3 regions of the Cellulomonas sp. P22 genome follow, and region 3 is predicted to be linked to each of the others. Evidence: riboswitches for the same ligand, from Rfam matches in the RefSeq annotation. Region 3 holds a riboswitch; each other region holds the start of a gene.

Region 1 (4,932 bases), on a different contig from region 3:
GCTGTGGTGCACGAGCACCTGCGCGCCGGCAACAGCGCGCTCGCCGCGCACGACCTGACCGCCGTCCGGACCGAGCTCGTCGCCGTGCGCGCGATGCTCGATGTCCTGGGGCTCGACCCGGCGGGGCCGCAGTGGCGCCGCCAGGGCGACGACCGCGGAATCTCGGCAGCGCTCGACGCGCTCGTCACCGCAGAGATCGCCGCCCGCTCCGAAGCACGCGCAGCGCGTGACTTCGCCACCTCCGACGCGATCCGGGACCGGCTCGCCGCCGCCGGCATCCTCGTCGAGGACTCCGCGACCGGCACCCGCTGGTCGCTCGCGCACCGCAGTGATGAGGACGAGATCTGATGTCAGGAAACTCGCAGCGCCGGGGCGCCACGCGCAAGCCCGGGTCGAAGAAGGGCGCCCAGGTCGGCTCGGGCGGTCAGAACCGCCAGGGCCTCGAGGGTCGCGGACCCACGCCCAAGGCCGTGGAGCGCCCGCACCACCCGGCCGCGAAGCGCAAGGCTGCCGCCGAGCGCCGCACCGTGACGGGCACCGCCCGTGACGGGGCGCCCGCCCGCATCGGTCGGACGTCGCGCAGCGCCCCCGGCAAGCGCGGCACCAAGGGTGTCAGCGCGACCCACGAGATGGTCAACGGCCGCAACTCCGTGCTCGAGGCGCTGCGCGCCGAGATCCCCGTCTCGACCGTGTACATCGCCTCGCGCCTCGAGGCCGACGACCGCACCCGCGAGATCCTGCAGATCGCGACGGGGCGCGGCTACCCGCTGCTCGAGGTCACCAAGCCCGAGCTCGACCGGCTGACCGACGGCTCGGTGCACCAGGGCGTGGCGATCCAGGTGCCGCCGTACGAGTACGGCGACGCCGACGACGTGCTCGACGCCGCGGCGCGGGCGGACCAGGCGCCGCTGATCGTGGCGCTGGACGGCGTCACCGACCCGCGCAACCTCGGTGCGGTGCTGCGATCGGCCGGCGCGTTCGGCGCGCACGGTGTCGTCGTGCCCGAGCGCCGCTCGGCCGGGGTCACGGCCTCCGCCTGGAAGGTGTCCGCCGGTGCGGCCGCCCGCGTCCCGGTCTCGCGTGTCACGAACCTCACCCGCACGCTCGAGGCCTACCGCAAGGCCGGGTGCTTCATCGTGGGTCTCGACGGCGGCGGCGACACCCCCGTCGGCGACCTGCCGTTCGCGGCCGACCCGCTCGTGATCGTGATCGGCTCCGAGGGCAAGGGGATCTCCCGTCTGGTGCGCGAGCACTGCGACGCGATCGTCTCGATCCCGATCATGTCCTCGGTCGAGTCGCTCAACGCCGGCGTGGCCGCCGGGATCGCGCTGTACGAGGTCGCCCGCCAGCGCGCGGAGGCCGCCGGGGCCTGACGACCCCGACCTGCACGTCCGACGCGGAGCGCGGCGCCCCTGAGGTGCCGCGCTCCGCGTGCGTCCGGGCGACGTCGGCGTGGCGACCGGGTCGTGGCCGGTCAGATCTCGTAGTGGTCACCCAGCTGCGTGTACGCGCGGTCGTGGTAGACGAGCGGGGTGCCCTGCGTGCTCGTGTCGGACGCGAGCGCGTGCACGGTGACGAGGTAGCTGTCGCCCACGGCGATGCGCTCGAGCACCCGGCCGTGCACCCACGTGAGCGTGCCGAGCAGCACCGGCTCGCCGCCCGCGAGCAGCACGTGCGCGGTGCCCGCGAACCGGTCGACGCCGTGCGTCGCGAAGCGCACCGAGAGGTCCGCCTGGCCGTGGCCGAGGAAGTTCACCACGACCGTCTCGGCAGACGCGAGCGCGGGCCAGCTCGACGAGGTCGACGCGACCGAGAACGCGAGCACCGGGGGAGCGGCCGAGACCGAGATGACCGACGTCGCGGTGAACCCGACGGGTCGTCCCGTGGCGGGGTCGGCGAGCGTGATCACAGCGACCCCCGCCGGGTGGCGGCGGAAGACCCGCTTGTACTCGTCGGGCGTCAGCTGGGTCACCGGGCCGACCCGGGCCGGTGCGTCGGCGGTCACGCGTCCACCCCCACCGCTCGGGCGAGCTGGTCGCCGTGGGTGTCGACCCACGCGGTGACGACGGCGTCGAGCCCCCTGAGCTGGGACTCGGTGAGCGCCAGGGTGCGCGTCGGGACGATCGCGCCGAGCTCGACGAGCAGCGGGCGCAGGTGCACCTCGCCCGCGAGGGCGTGCGACGGGTTGCCCGAGACCACGAGCGGGACCACGACGAGCCCGCGCAGGCCGTCCGCCCCGTACAGGTCGAGGAACGCCTTGAGCAGGCCCGTGTAGCTGGCCTTGTAGACGGGCGTCGCGACGACGGCGACCCGGGCCGTGGCGAGCCGGTCGAGCGCGGCGTCGGCCGTGGGGTGCGCGGCGGCGAAGAGCTCGGGGGCCAGATCGGCCAGGTCGAGCGTCGGCGCGACGTCGAGACCCAGCCGGGTGGCGATCGCCCGGGCCGCGGACTCCGCGGCGGTCCGGGTGCGGGAGCCGGCACGGGGGTTCCCGACGACGGTCGCCACCCGGGTCGACCGGGCGGTCCGGCCGGGCGGTCCGTCGGGGGTCGGGGTGGTGGCAGCGGGCGTCGAGACGCTGGGAGCGGTCATGGTGGGTCCTCGGAGGTGGGCGACCGTGACGGCCGCCGATGTCGATCACGCTTGCCGTGCCCCTCAGCACGACCAGGTCGTCACCCGGAGCACCCCGCCGTGACACGTGGGGGTTGCTGACCAGCGAGCCGGGGCTGTGCTCGGACGGGTTCGACCCGGACGAGCGCTGGTGCTCAAGACCTGTCGAAGTTGTAGCACGGGCCGCCGAGACCCCGCGACCGGTGTCTCACGGCGTGACCGATATCGCCACATCTGTTGACGCGCTCGAGACCTTCGGCCTAGGTTCCGAGGCGTGAGCACCGACACGAACCACCGCCACGGGCCGAGCGACCTGCTCCTCGCCGCCGTCGCGCCCTGTCGCTGTTGTTGATGCTCGTCTGCTGATCTTCGGACCGGCAGGCGGGGTCCCGGTCCCGCACGCGCCTGGATCCCCGCCCGACGACGGCTCACACCCTCCCCGTCCCAGCGCCTGAGCGCGTCCGTGGACGGGCGAGCCGACGGCACGCCCCTCCGAGACGGCTCCCTCGGCCCCCGCGCCCGCCGCACGCACGGCCGGCGCCACCGAGCACCCCGCGCCCCGACCACGACCGGTCGGCAGGCAGCGGGCTCCGCATCCCCGCACCCGAGCCGCCGCACCCGTGTGCCCTGCCCGGGCCGCGACCACCCGCGCGCCGGCGTCGGGCCGGTCGGTGCCGTCCTGGCCGATCCCCGACACCCGCGCCCCGCGCACCGCCCCGTCGGCGGTGGAGGAGACCACCCATGTCGTACCCACCTGTCCCGTTGTCCGTGCTGGACCTGAGCCCGGTGTCGTCGGGCAGCTCGTCGCCCGAGGCGCTGCGGCACACCCTCGACCTGGCGCGGGCGACCGAGCGTGCCGGCTACCGCCGGTACTGGCTCGCCGAGCACCACCTCAACCCGGGGGTCGCGGGCGCCAGCCCCGCCGTGCTCGCCGCCTTCGTGGCCGCGGCCACCACCACGATCCGGGTCGGGTCCGCCGCCGTGATCCTGGGCAACTACTCGCCGCTGCAGGTGGCCGAGCAGTGGGGCACGATCGCCGCCCTGCACCCCGGCCGGGTCGACCTCGGCATCGGGCGCTCGGGGGTGCCGAGGCGCGACCCGTCGGCGGAGCGCGGGGTCGCCCCCGCGGAGCAGACGCCTCCCGCACCGGTCGCCGCGGGGGACGGTGCCCCGACCGGCACGAGGGTGGTCGACGGCGTCGTGATCCCGCCCGTCGGGCCGCAGCGCTACGACCCGGCGCGGCTCGCGCTCCAGGCGCGGCTGCTGGGGCGTGCCCCCGGCGACGGCGAGGGCTTCGGTGCCGACGTGCGCGACATCCTCGACTTCTTCGCGGGCACCTACCGGTCGCCCGACGGGCAGGCCGTGGCTGTGACACCCGCCCAGGGGGCTGACGTGCAGCTGTGGGTGCACGGGTCGAGCGCCGGACCGAGCGCGAGCCTCGCGGGCGAGCTCGGGCTGCCCTACGGCGCGAACTACCACGTCGCCCCGGCTACGCTGCAGGAGTCGGTCGCCGCCTACCGGGACGCGTTCGTCCCGTCGCAGGCCTACGCCGCGCCGTACGTCATCGTCTCGGTCGACGTGGTCGTGGGCGAGGACGACGCGCAGGCCCGCCGTCTCGCCGCAGGCTACGGGCCCTGGGTCCGCTCGATCCGCGGCGGCCACGGTGCGATCCCGTTCCCGGACGGCGCCGAGGCGGCGCGTCTGCGTGACGGCTGGACGGCCGAGGACCACGCGTCGGTGCAGGACCGGGTCGAGACCCAGCTCGTCGGGTCGCCCGCGACGGTCGTCGAGCGGCTCGCGGCGCTGCAGCGGCTCACGGCCGCCGACGAGCTGCTGGTCACCACCGTCACGCACCGCCACGAGGACCGGGTGCGCAGCTACGAGCTGCTCGCGGACGCGTGGCGGCGGTCGGGATCCTCGACCGGCTCCCACGGTGCCGCCGCCGACGTGGGGCTGTCGGTCGCCGGGGTGGGGTCATGACCGTCCAGGTGCGCCCGCGCGCCGATCTGTCCGACGTCGAGGTGCGCCTCGTCCTGCCGAGCGACCCGCTCGCCCGGCCGCTGCTCGACGACCTGGTCGTCGAGTACGCGCGGCGGTACGAGCGGACGGAGCAGGAGGTCGCCGAGCACGTGCACGGCTACCCCGCCGAGGAGCTGTCCGGCCCGGGCGGAGGGCTGCTGCTCCTGCTCGTCGACGGGGAGGCCGTCGCCGGCGGTGCGTTCCGGCGCTACGACGGGACGACCGCCGAGCTCAAGCGGATCTGGACGCGTGCTGACCAGCGACGCCGGGGGCTCGCGCGCCGCGTGCTGACCGAGCTCGAGCGCA
Region 2 (4,932 bases), 160 kb from region 3:
GGCAACTCGCGCACGGTGCTCACCGAGCTCGAGCGGCTGGCCCGCGAGCGCGGCTGGCGCCGGCTGATCCTCGAGACGGGCGTGCTGCAGCCCGAGGCGATCGGGCTGTACGTGCGGGCGGGGTACGTCGCGACCGAGAACTTCGGCGAGTACGTGGGTGTCGTGGAGTCCCGGTGCTTCGCCAAGGACCTGCGGGCCCAGCCGCGGGAACGCTCCGCGCGCGAGGCCGGGTCCGACGCCGGGGTGGTCACGCTCGCCAGGGTCGCGTGGGACGACGCGGAGGCGCGCGAGCTGCGGCGCTCGATGTGGACCGACACGACGGTGCGCTACCCGGAGGTCGTGGACCTCGTCGAGGCCGAGGGTGGCCCCGACGTGGACGACGAGCGCCAGGGTGACGGGGTGCTCACCACGGTCGTGGCCCGCCTGGACGGCCGGCCGGTGGGCTGCGCCTCGCTGCGCGCCGCCCGGGACGGGTACCCGGCGGGTTCGGGCGAGCTCAAGAAGGTCTTCGTCGACGACTCCGCGCGGGGGTCGGGGGTCGCCCGCGCGCTGCTGATCGCGATCGAGGACGACGCCCGTGCCCGCGGGCTGACGAGCGTCGTGCTGCAGACCGGCATCCGCCAGCCCGAGGCCGTCGGCCTGTACGCGGCGGTCGGCTACCGGCCCGTCGCGCCGTTCGGCCCGTACGTGGGCGACCAGCTGACGCTCTGCTTCGCGAAGCCGCTCTAGCCCTCGAGCCCGCGGCGGCTCAGCCGGCGGGCGCATCCGACGGCTCCTGCTCAGGACCGTCGAGCGCGGTGCGCACGAGCGGGGCGACGACCGAGCCGTACAGCTCGATCGCCCGCACCGTGTGCTCGTGCGGCAGGGCGCCCTGAGAGATCTTGAGGTCGAACCGGTCGAGGCCGAGGATCCGCGCCGAGCGCACGATCTTCGCGGCGACGGTGGTCGGCGAGCCCGCGTACAGCGCGCCGTCGGGTCCGGCAGCCTCCTGGAACGCCTCGCGGGTGGGCGGCGGCCAGCCCCGCTCGCGCCCGATGCGCCCGACGTACGTGCGGTAGTGCGGCCAGAGCTGGTCGAGCGCCTCGTCGTCGGTCGCCGCGACGTGACCGGGGGAGTGCTGGCCCACGAGCCCCGGGCCGGTGCCGAGCTCGGCCAGCGCCCGGTGGTAGAGGTCGACGAACGGTCGGAACCGGGCCGGCTCGCCGCCGATGATCGCGAGCATGAGCGGCAGTCCGTAGCGCGCCGCGCGCACCACGGACTCGGGGCTGCCGCCCACGCCCACCCACGTGCGCAGCCGCCCGTGCTCGACCGGCGGGTGCACGTGCTGGTCGCGCAGCGCGGGGCGGGTGGTCCCCGACCACGTGACCGGGCCACCCGCGAGCAGGTGCGTGAACAGGTCGAGCTTCTCGTCGAACAGCACCTCGTACTGCGCCAGGTCGAGCCCGAACAGCGGGAACGACTCGGTGAACGAGCCGCGCCCCACCGTGACCTCGGCGCGCCCGGCGGAGATCGCGTCGAGCGTGGAGAACCGCTCGAAGACGCGCACGGGGTCGTCCGAGGACAGCACGGTGACAGCCGAGCCGAGCCGCACGCGCGTGGTGCGGGCAGCGATCGCTGCGAGCACCACGTCGGGTGCCGAGATCGCGAAGTCGTCCCGGTGGTGCTCCCCGACCCCCACGGCGTCGAGCCCCACCTGATCGGCGACCACCCCTTGCTCGACCACGTTGCGGATCACCTGAGCCTGGCTCAGCAGCGTGCCGTCCGCACCCTGCGTGACGTCCCCGAACGTGTCGATGCCGAGCTCGATGCCCATGTCTCCTCCAGTGCCCGCAGCTCTCTTCCAGTGCCCGCAGTGCCGGAGCGGCGGTGGCGGTCCGCTCGATCCGTCCCGTGCCCCTCAGGTCCAGCCTCGGTGCACGGCGGCCCGCCCGCCACGCCGCCCGCGCCCGGGACGTCTCGGATGTCGGATGTGGGCTGGTCATCCCGCGAACGCCTTCCTAGGCTGCTCGGTGCCCATCCAGAGCGACCGAGAGACCTGGCTCGTCGACGTCGCAGCAACCTCCCACCGCTCCCGCGGCGGGTGCAGGTGCTTCCGCCAGGACCGATGGAGGTCCACCGTGCGTCACCCGAGCAGCACACGCCGCTGTCGCTGTTGTCGCGCCTGACGTCCGGCCGCCCGCTCGTGCGGGCGCAGCGCTGACCTCTCCCTGACGCCCCTCGCGCCCGCCGTCGTCGGCGTGGCCCGAGGCGATCCGGCGTCGTCCGGCACCCGCGTGCCCCCTCCTTCCGGCCCGGTCCCGCCGTGCCGTCCTCCGTCACCGTCGCGCGGTGCGCGCGGCGTCCTCATCCAGGGGTGCCCATGTCCCAGACCCGTCCGTTCCACCTGGCCGTCGAGCTCGAGGGCGCCGGCCGTCACCCGGCGGCGTGGCGGCTGCCCGACGCCGATGCCGAAGGGCTCCTCACCGCGGCCCACTGGGTTCGCCTGGTGCGGGCCGTCGAGCGCGCGGGGGCCACGTTCGTGGTGCTCGCCGACTCGGTGGCCCCGCCGGACGGCGTGCCCGGCACGGTCCAGGCGCGGCTCGACGCGACCGGCCTCGCCGCGCTGCTCGGGCCCCTGACCCACCAGGTCGGGCTCGTCCCGGTGGTGCCCGTCTCGTACGCCGAGCCGTTCCACGTGAGCAAGGCGATCACGACGCTCGACCACGTGAGCGACGGACGTGCCGGTTGGCAGGTCGACGTCGCGGCCCCCGCCGGAACGGGCGGTGGCGACGTGCAGGCGGCCCAGTTCCACGGCCGGACGGCGCGCTCGTCGGCGGCCCAGTGGGACGAGGCCGCCGACGTGGTCGAGGTCGTCAGCCGGTTGTGGGACTCGTGGGAGGACGACGCGATCGTGCTCGACGCAGCGACCGACCGGTACGTGGACCGCACGCGCATCCACGGCGCCGACTTCACGGGGGCGACGTTCTCGGTGGCCGGGGCGTCGATCACGCCCCGCTCGCCGCAGGGCCAGCCGATCGTCGTGGTGCGCGGTGACGTGCCCGAGGCGCTGAGCCTCGCCGCGGCCCGTGCCGACGTGATCCGGGTCGCGGCCCGCGACGTGGCGGGGGCGACCGCGCGCGTGGCGCAGGTCCGCGCGGCGGTGGCCGCCGCCGGGCGCGAGGCCCAGGCCGTGCACGTGCTGCTGGACGTCGAGGTCCTGCTCGCGGTCGACGACCCAGCCGCAGCCCGGCGCCTCGCTGAGCTCGACACCCTGGCCGGGCGGCCGTGGTCCCCGCGCGGCCTCGCGGTCGTCGCCGGGGCGCCCCGGGCCGCGGAGGCGCTCGCCGACCTCGTGGACCTCACGGGCGCCGACGGTCTGGTGCTGGCCCCGCTCGCGCAGGTCGGCGACGTGGCGCTGCTCACCGAGCAGCTCGCACCCCTGCTGCGGGCCCGCGGGCGGCTCGCGGCGCACCCCACCGATGCCGCGGACACGCCCCGCACGCTGCGCGACGCGTTCGGTCTCGCCCGCCCCTCGAGCCGCTACGCCACGGCCCGCTGAACCACCCCGCCGTCCCGCCGTCGCCGACCTCGTCGAGCAGAGAAGGACCTCTCATGCCGCAGCAGCACCCGAAGCAGATCCACCTCGCCGCCCACTTCCCGGGCGTCAACCACCACACCGTGTGGACCGACCCGTCGCACCAGCCCGGGACGCAGTCGTCGTTCGCGTCGTTCGAGCACCTGGCCCGCACCGCCGAGCGCGGGCTGTTCGACTTCCTCTTCCTCGCCGAAGGGCTGCGGCTGCGTGAGCAGCGCGGGCAGATCATCGAGCACGACGTGGTCGGCCGCCCGGACACGTACACGGTGCTCGCCGCGCTCGCGGGGATCACGACCCGGCTCGGCCTCGCGGGCACGATCAACGCGACGTTCAACGAGCCGTACGAGCTCGCGCGCCAGTTCGCGACCCTCGACCACCTCTCGGCCGGACGGGCGGCGTGGAACGTGGTCACGTCGTCGGACGCGTTCCACGGCGCGAACTTCCGCCGCGGCGGCTACCTGGACCACGCGGACCGCTACGAACGGGCCCGCGAGGTGGTCGACACGGCGCGGGCCCTGTGGGACGCGTGGGCGCCCGACGCGGTGCTCGCCGACCCCGTCTCGGGCACCTACGTGCGGGAGCGATCCGTGGGGCTCGTGCGCACGGGCGGCCGGCTCGTCGACATCGAGGCCCGCCCGACGCTGCCGCGCCCGCCCCAGGGTCACCCCGTGATCATCCAGGCTGGCGACTCGGACGGCGGCCGCGAGCTCGCCGCCCAGGTGGCCGACGCCGTGTTCTCCCGGCACGGCGGCCTCGAGGACGGGCGCGCGTTCTACGCCGACGTGAAGGGTCGGCTCGCGCGGTACGGCCGGAGCCCCGACGACCTCAAGATCCTGCCCGGGGCCAGCTTCGTGCTGGGCGACACCCCGGCCGATGCCGAGGAGCGGCTGCGCGAGATCCAGCACCAGCAGGTGCGCCCCGCGGTCGCGCGCTCGTTCGTCGAGCAGGTGTGGAACCGGGACCTGTCGGCCTACGACGTGGACGGCCCGCTCCCCGACGTCGATCCGCTGGTCGAGGAGCCGTCGATCACGCAGGGCCGCGCCGCGCAGTTTGCCGACCCCCGCGCGGTGGCCGCCCGGTGGCGCGCGATCGCCGAGGAGAAGGACCTCAGCATCCGCGAGCTGGTCATCGAGGTGATCGGGCGTCAGTCGTTCGTCGGCACGCCCCAGCAGGTCGCCGACGACATCGACCGCCACGTGCAGACGGGTGCGTCGGACGGCTTCATCCTCATCCCGCACCTGACCCCGCACGGGCTCGACGAGTTTGTGGACCGCGTCGTCCCGCTGCTCCAGGAGCGTGGCTCGTACCGCACCGAGTACACCGGCACGACGCTGCGCGAGCACCTGGGCCTGCCCGAC
Region 3 (4,932 bases):
GGGGGCGGCCACGAGGATCGCGGGGCGCTCGTCGGCGGGGATCTCGGTGGCCAGCGCACGGTAGGCCTCGATGACCGCGGCGTACAGGCGCTCGGCGGGCACGTCGACCGAGTCCGAGACGAGCGCGGGCTCGTCGAGCTGGACCCACGTGGCCCCGGCCGCGCGCAGGTCGCGCAGCAGCGCCGCGTACACGGGCAGCACGTCCGGCAGCCGGTCGATCGGGGAGAAGTCAGCGGGTGAGCCCTCGGTCGCCTTGGCGAGCGCCAGGTACGTGACGGGGCCGACCACGACGGGCCGCGTCAGCACGCCGTCCGCGAGGCCCTCGGCGAGCTCGCGCACGGGGCGGTCGCTCGCGTACCGGAAGGTCGTCTCGGGGCCGATCTCAGGGACCAGGTAGTGGTAGTTGGTGTCGAACCACTTGGTCATCTCGAGGGGCAGGTCGTCGCCGCGCCCGCGGGCGAGCGTCGAGTAGCCCGCGAGGTCGAGCCGGCCGTCGGCGTCGGCCAGGTCGGCGAAGCGCTCGGGCACCGCGCCCAGCAGCGCGGTCGCGTCGAGCACCTGGTCGTAGAACGAGAACGCGCTGGGGATGGCCGGCACGTCGGTGCGCAGGCCCAGCTCGGCCAGGCGGGTGCGGGTGCGGCGGCGCAGGTCGGCGGCGACGGTCTCGACGTCCGCGGCCTCGGTGCGTCCGGCCCAGAAGGACTCGAGGGCCTTCTTGAGCTCGCGGCGCGGACCGATGCGCGGGTAGCCCAGGACGGAGCCGGTGGGGAACGCGGGGGTGGTGGTCTCGGTCATGCTCAGTCCCTCGGGGTCGGGTTGTCGGATGTCGTGGTGACCTGCGGCCCGACGGCCCGGTCGGGGGCCAGCGGGCCTCCGCCGACGAGGTGTGCGCCCTCGAGCAGGTCCAGTGCGGCGTGGTGCGTGTTGAACGTGTAGAGGTGGACGCCGGGCGCCCCGCCGTCGAGCACGGCGTTGACCAGGTCGACGCCGGCGCGGATGCCGATGCGGTGGCGTTCGGCCTCGTCGTCGACCGCGCCCAGGCGGTCCAGCAGGTCGCGCGGGACCGGGACGCCGGTGAGCGCCTCGACGCGGAGCAGCCGGGCCGGGTCGGTGGTCGGGATGATGCCCGGGATGATCGGGATCGTGACCCCGGCCCGCCGGGCGCCCGCGACCATGTCGAGGTAGGCCGCCGGGTCGTAGAAGACCTGCGAGATCGCGAAGTCGGCCCCCGAGCACTGCTTGTCGAGCAGCGCCGCGATGTCCTGCTCGCGCGTGCTGCCCACCGGGGCGTTGCCGCGCGGGAACGCCGCGACCGCGATCGACAGCGGCCGCACCGTGGCCCGCACCGCCTGGGCGGGGCTCGTCGCGCAGCGCCGCGCCTCGATCTGTCGCAGCAGCGCCACGAGCTCGGCGGCGGTGCGCAGGCCGTCGGGGTGCGGGTGCCACGCGGACTGGTCGGCGGGCGGGTCCCCGCGCAGCGCGAGGAACGAGCGCACGCCCTCGTCGAGGAACTCCTCGACCACCTCCACCACCTCGGCGCGCGAGGTCCCCACGCAGGTCAGGTGAGCGATCGGGTTGAGCGAGGTCTCGCGCAGCAGCCGTCGCACGAGCCGACGCGTGGTGTCGCGCGTCTTGCCCTCGACCCCGTAGGTGACCGAGACGAAGTCGGGTCGCGCGGACCCGAGCGCCTGGATGGTCTCCCACAGCCGCGGTGCGGCCTCGGGGTTGCGCGGCGGGTAGAGCTCGAACGAGATCGTGGGCCGGTCGACGACGGCGAGGTGGTCGCGCGAGCCGGCTCCCGTGGGGGCCGTGCGCCAGGCGTCCGGGGCGCTCACCGGGGGCTCCGGGCGGGCGCACAGGGCGGTGCGGCGGGACGACAACGATCCATGCAGGTCATGGCAGCTCCATCGACCCTGGCGGAAGCACCCACACCCGCGCGGAACGAGGGGGGTTGCTGCGGCGTCGTCGAGCCAGGTCTCTCGGCCGCTCTGGATGGTGGCGCGAGCCTATGCCCATACCGACATGTGGGCAACCACTCTCAGCTGGCGAGATTCCTGGTCCGGACGGTGAACGCGCCCGGAGACCCGTTCACGACCAGTGGATCAGGCGCTGCGGGCGAGCACCACCGGGCACGTCGCCAGGTGGTCGTCGACCAGCCCGCACGCCTGCATCGCGGCGTACGCCGTCGTGGGACCGATGAAGCGGAAGCCCAGCGACTTCAGCTCACGGGCCAGCGCCCGCGACTCGGCGGTCACCGGCGGCACGTCGGCCCACGTCGCGGGGCGCACGTGCGCCGACCGGTCGGGCGCGTGCGACCAGAACACCTCGTCGAGCGAGCGGCCCTGCTCCTCGAGCGCGAGCACCGCGCGGGCGTTCGCGATGGTCGCCTCGATCTTTGCCCGGTTGCGCACGATGCCGACGTCGGCGAGCAGGCGGGCGACGTCGTCGTCGCCGAAGCGCGCGACCGTTGCCGGGTCGAAGTCCGCGAACGCCGACCGGAACGCCGGGCGCTTGCGCAGCACGGTGATCCACGCGAGCCCGGACTGGAAGCCCTCGAGCGCGACCCGTTCGAGCAGCTCACGCTCGCCGTGCACCGGCACGCCCCACTCGGTGTCGTGGTACGCCTCGTACAGCGGGTCGCCGTCGCCGAAGCAGCGGGTGGCGACCGGGGCCGCGAACGGGACCGCGGGGGCGTCGGAGGTCATGGGCCCAGTGTGCCGGGCGGCGCTGACAGCCGACGCGAGAGGTCCAGCTCAGAGCGTGCGGCGACGGTCCATCGTGGTGCCGGGGGACGGCGTGCGCTGCCGCGGGACCTCGAACCAGGACGTCGGCGAGCCCGCCGGGACCTTGGCCAGCCCGTCGTGGACGGCCGCCAGGATCTCCTCGCTCGGCGGTGCAGCACCCGGTCCCGCGAAGGAACCGAATGCTGCGCGGTCCGCATCGTCGCGGTCGGGCCGGGTCGTCATGCGGGCACTGTAGTCGGCGTCCCGTCCGCGGGCAGCCGCGCCACGCAACCTCACCCGGGCTGCCGACGGCTTTTCGCCCGGTCGTGGGAGCGCAGGTCAGGCCTCCGCGAGGGCCTTGCGGATGCGCTTCTCGCTGACCGGGCCGTCGGTGCCGAGCTGCTGCGCGAACAGCGAGACGCGCAGCTCCTCGATCATCCAGCGGACGGCGTCGAACGCGGCCCGGCGATCGGGGTCGACGGCCTGCGTGCGGCTCGCGGTCGCCTCGGCCCGGGCGCGGGCGGTCGTGTACTCGCGGGTCAGCTCCGCGACGGTCCACGCGAGCGACGCGTCCCGGTCGGGGTTCGCGGCGGCCTTGGTGAGCCGGTGCCGGGCGGCGCGCAGGTACCGGGCCAGGTGCGGCAGCCGGGTGATGCCGACCTCCGAGACGAACCCGACGTGCACCAGCCGTGCCGCCTGCTCCCGGACGTCCTGCAACGTGGCCAGCAGCGCGAGGCTCGTCGAGGCGCGCACCTCGGCGTCGAGCTCGCGGGCCGCCCCCAGCACGGCCACCAGGTCCGTGACGGTGCGGTGCACGGTGTCCTCGAGCCGGTCACGGACCGCCGCGCGCAGCTGCGCGTACGCGGCCGCGGTCCGCACCTCGGTGGCCGGGCGTCCCTGCAGGTGCTCGGTGAGCAGGTGGTCGATCGCCGCGAGCTGCACGTCCGCCACCAGCGCGTCGGTGCTCGGGTACGGGCTGGCCGCGAGGGTCAGGGCCTGCTGGCCCGACCATCGCGTGGTCACGCGCGGGGTCGCGAGCCCGACGTCGCGCAGCAGCAGCCGCAGCAGGCCCCGCCGGTGCTCGACGACCTGGGTCGCCGGGTCGGCCAGCACGCGCAGCGCGACGGTGCCGCCGTCCTCCTCGACCAGGGCGGGGTAGCCGCGCACGCGCAGGCCACCCCGGCCGGACGTCTCGACCGTCAGCGGCACGGTGCCGTCGTCGGGCAGGTCCGCAGGCCACTGCGTCAGGCCCGTGCGCTCGGCGATGCCGGGGGAGAGCCGCTCGGTGGCGGGGACCGCGCGGTCCGGCGCGGGGGCGGTGGCGGGGTCAGCGGACGGCTCGGCGACGGGCAGCGTGCCCCCGCCGCGTCCGCGTCGGTCGCCGCGTCCCCCCGCGACCTCGCGCATCGCGTCCCGCACCGCCGTCCGGACAGCTGTGCTCACCGCGTCCTGCGTGCGGTGCGCGAGCCGGCGCTGCAGGCCGATCAGGTCCTTGCCCTCCTCGACCACCCGCCCGTCGTCCTCGACGCGGAACGTGACGCGCAGGTGCGGGGGCAGCTTCTCGTCGTCGAACGCGTCGGGCGGCACCTCGACGTCACGCAGCGCGCGCACGGCCTGCGCGAACGCCTCATGGAAGGACGGGGCCAGCTCACCGGCCCGCACCGTGTCCTCCCAGCTCGCGAGGTGCTCGTCGAACCACGCGACGACGCCGCGCGCCACGTCGGGGGCGGGCACGAGCTGCACGCGCACCGGCTTGGGCAGGGCCCGGATGGTCGCGGTGACGAGCTCCTCGCGCAGGCCGGGCACCATCCAGCCGAAGCCGTCGGGCCGCACCCGCGCGAGCAGCACGAGCGGGACGTGCACGGTGACGCCGTCCGCGTCGGCCCCCGGCTCGAACTGGTACGTCAGCGGCAGCTCGAGGTCGCCCTGCGGCCAGGTCGACGGGAAGTCGGCGTCGCTCACCGTCGCGCCCTCGTCGGCCACGAGCAGCTCGCGCGTGAAGCTCAGCAGATCGGGGTCGGTGCGTCGGGCCGTCTTCCACCACTGGTCGAAGTGCCGCGCCGAGACGACGTCCGCCGGGATGCGCTCGTCGTAGAACGCGAACAGCACCTCGTCGTCCACGACCAGGTCGCGGCGTCGGGCGCGGGCCTCGAGACTCTCCGCCTCGGCGAGCAGGCGACGGTTCTCGTGGAAGAACTCGTGGTGCGTG

The links. A riboswitch is a leader RNA that binds a small molecule or an ion and turns the genes downstream of it on or off. The one in region 3 is predicted to bind S-adenosylmethionine.
Region 1: it holds a riboswitch for S-adenosylmethionine, as region 3 does, so the genes downstream of both, ACGIF2_RS06845 (NADPH-dependent FMN reductase) here and ACGIF2_RS11005 (methylenetetrahydrofolate reductase) in region 3, are expected to answer to the same signal.
Region 2: it holds a riboswitch for S-adenosylmethionine, as region 3 does, so the genes downstream of both, ACGIF2_RS11785 (LLM class flavin-dependent oxidoreductase) here and ACGIF2_RS11005 (methylenetetrahydrofolate reductase) in region 3, are expected to answer to the same signal.

What each region holds. Positions count from the first base shown of each region.
Region 1 covers NZ_JBISBW010000006.1:55,572-60,503, forward strand. Annotated here, with positions in the region: gene cysS (cysteine--tRNA ligase) at 1-348, shown strand, start outside; gene rlmB (23S rRNA (guanosine(2251)-2'-O)-methyltransferase RlmB) at 348-1,373, shown strand; gene ACGIF2_RS06840 (flavin reductase family protein) at 1,475-2,005, opposite strand; gene ACGIF2_RS06845 (NADPH-dependent FMN reductase) at 2,002-2,589, opposite strand; SAM riboswitch class IV at 2,632-2,770, opposite strand; gene ACGIF2_RS06850 (LLM class flavin-dependent oxidoreductase) at 3,349-4,587, shown strand; partial or broken gene ACGIF2_RS06855 (GNAT family N-acetyltransferase) at 4,584-4,932, shown strand, end outside.
Region 2 covers NZ_JBISBW010000008.1:177,088-182,019, forward strand. Annotated here, with positions in the region: gene ACGIF2_RS11775 (GNAT family N-acetyltransferase) at 1-729, shown strand, start outside; gene ACGIF2_RS11780 (LLM class flavin-dependent oxidoreductase) at 749-1,813, opposite strand; SAM riboswitch class I at 2,011-2,111, shown strand; gene ACGIF2_RS11785 (LLM class flavin-dependent oxidoreductase) at 2,360-3,538, shown strand; gene ACGIF2_RS11790 (NtaA/DmoA family FMN-dependent monooxygenase) at 3,592-4,932, shown strand, end outside.
Region 3 covers NZ_JBISBW010000008.1:16,584-21,515, forward strand. Annotated here, with positions in the region: gene metE (5-methyltetrahydropteroyltriglutamate--homocysteine S-methyltransferase) at 1-795, opposite strand, end outside; gene ACGIF2_RS11005 (methylenetetrahydrofolate reductase) at 798-1,835, opposite strand; SAM riboswitch class I at 1,902-1,999, opposite strand; gene ACGIF2_RS11010 (DNA-3-methyladenine glycosylase I) at 2,103-2,705, opposite strand; gene ACGIF2_RS11015 (hypothetical protein) at 2,754-2,966, opposite strand; gene hrpA (ATP-dependent RNA helicase HrpA) at 3,063-4,932, opposite strand, start outside.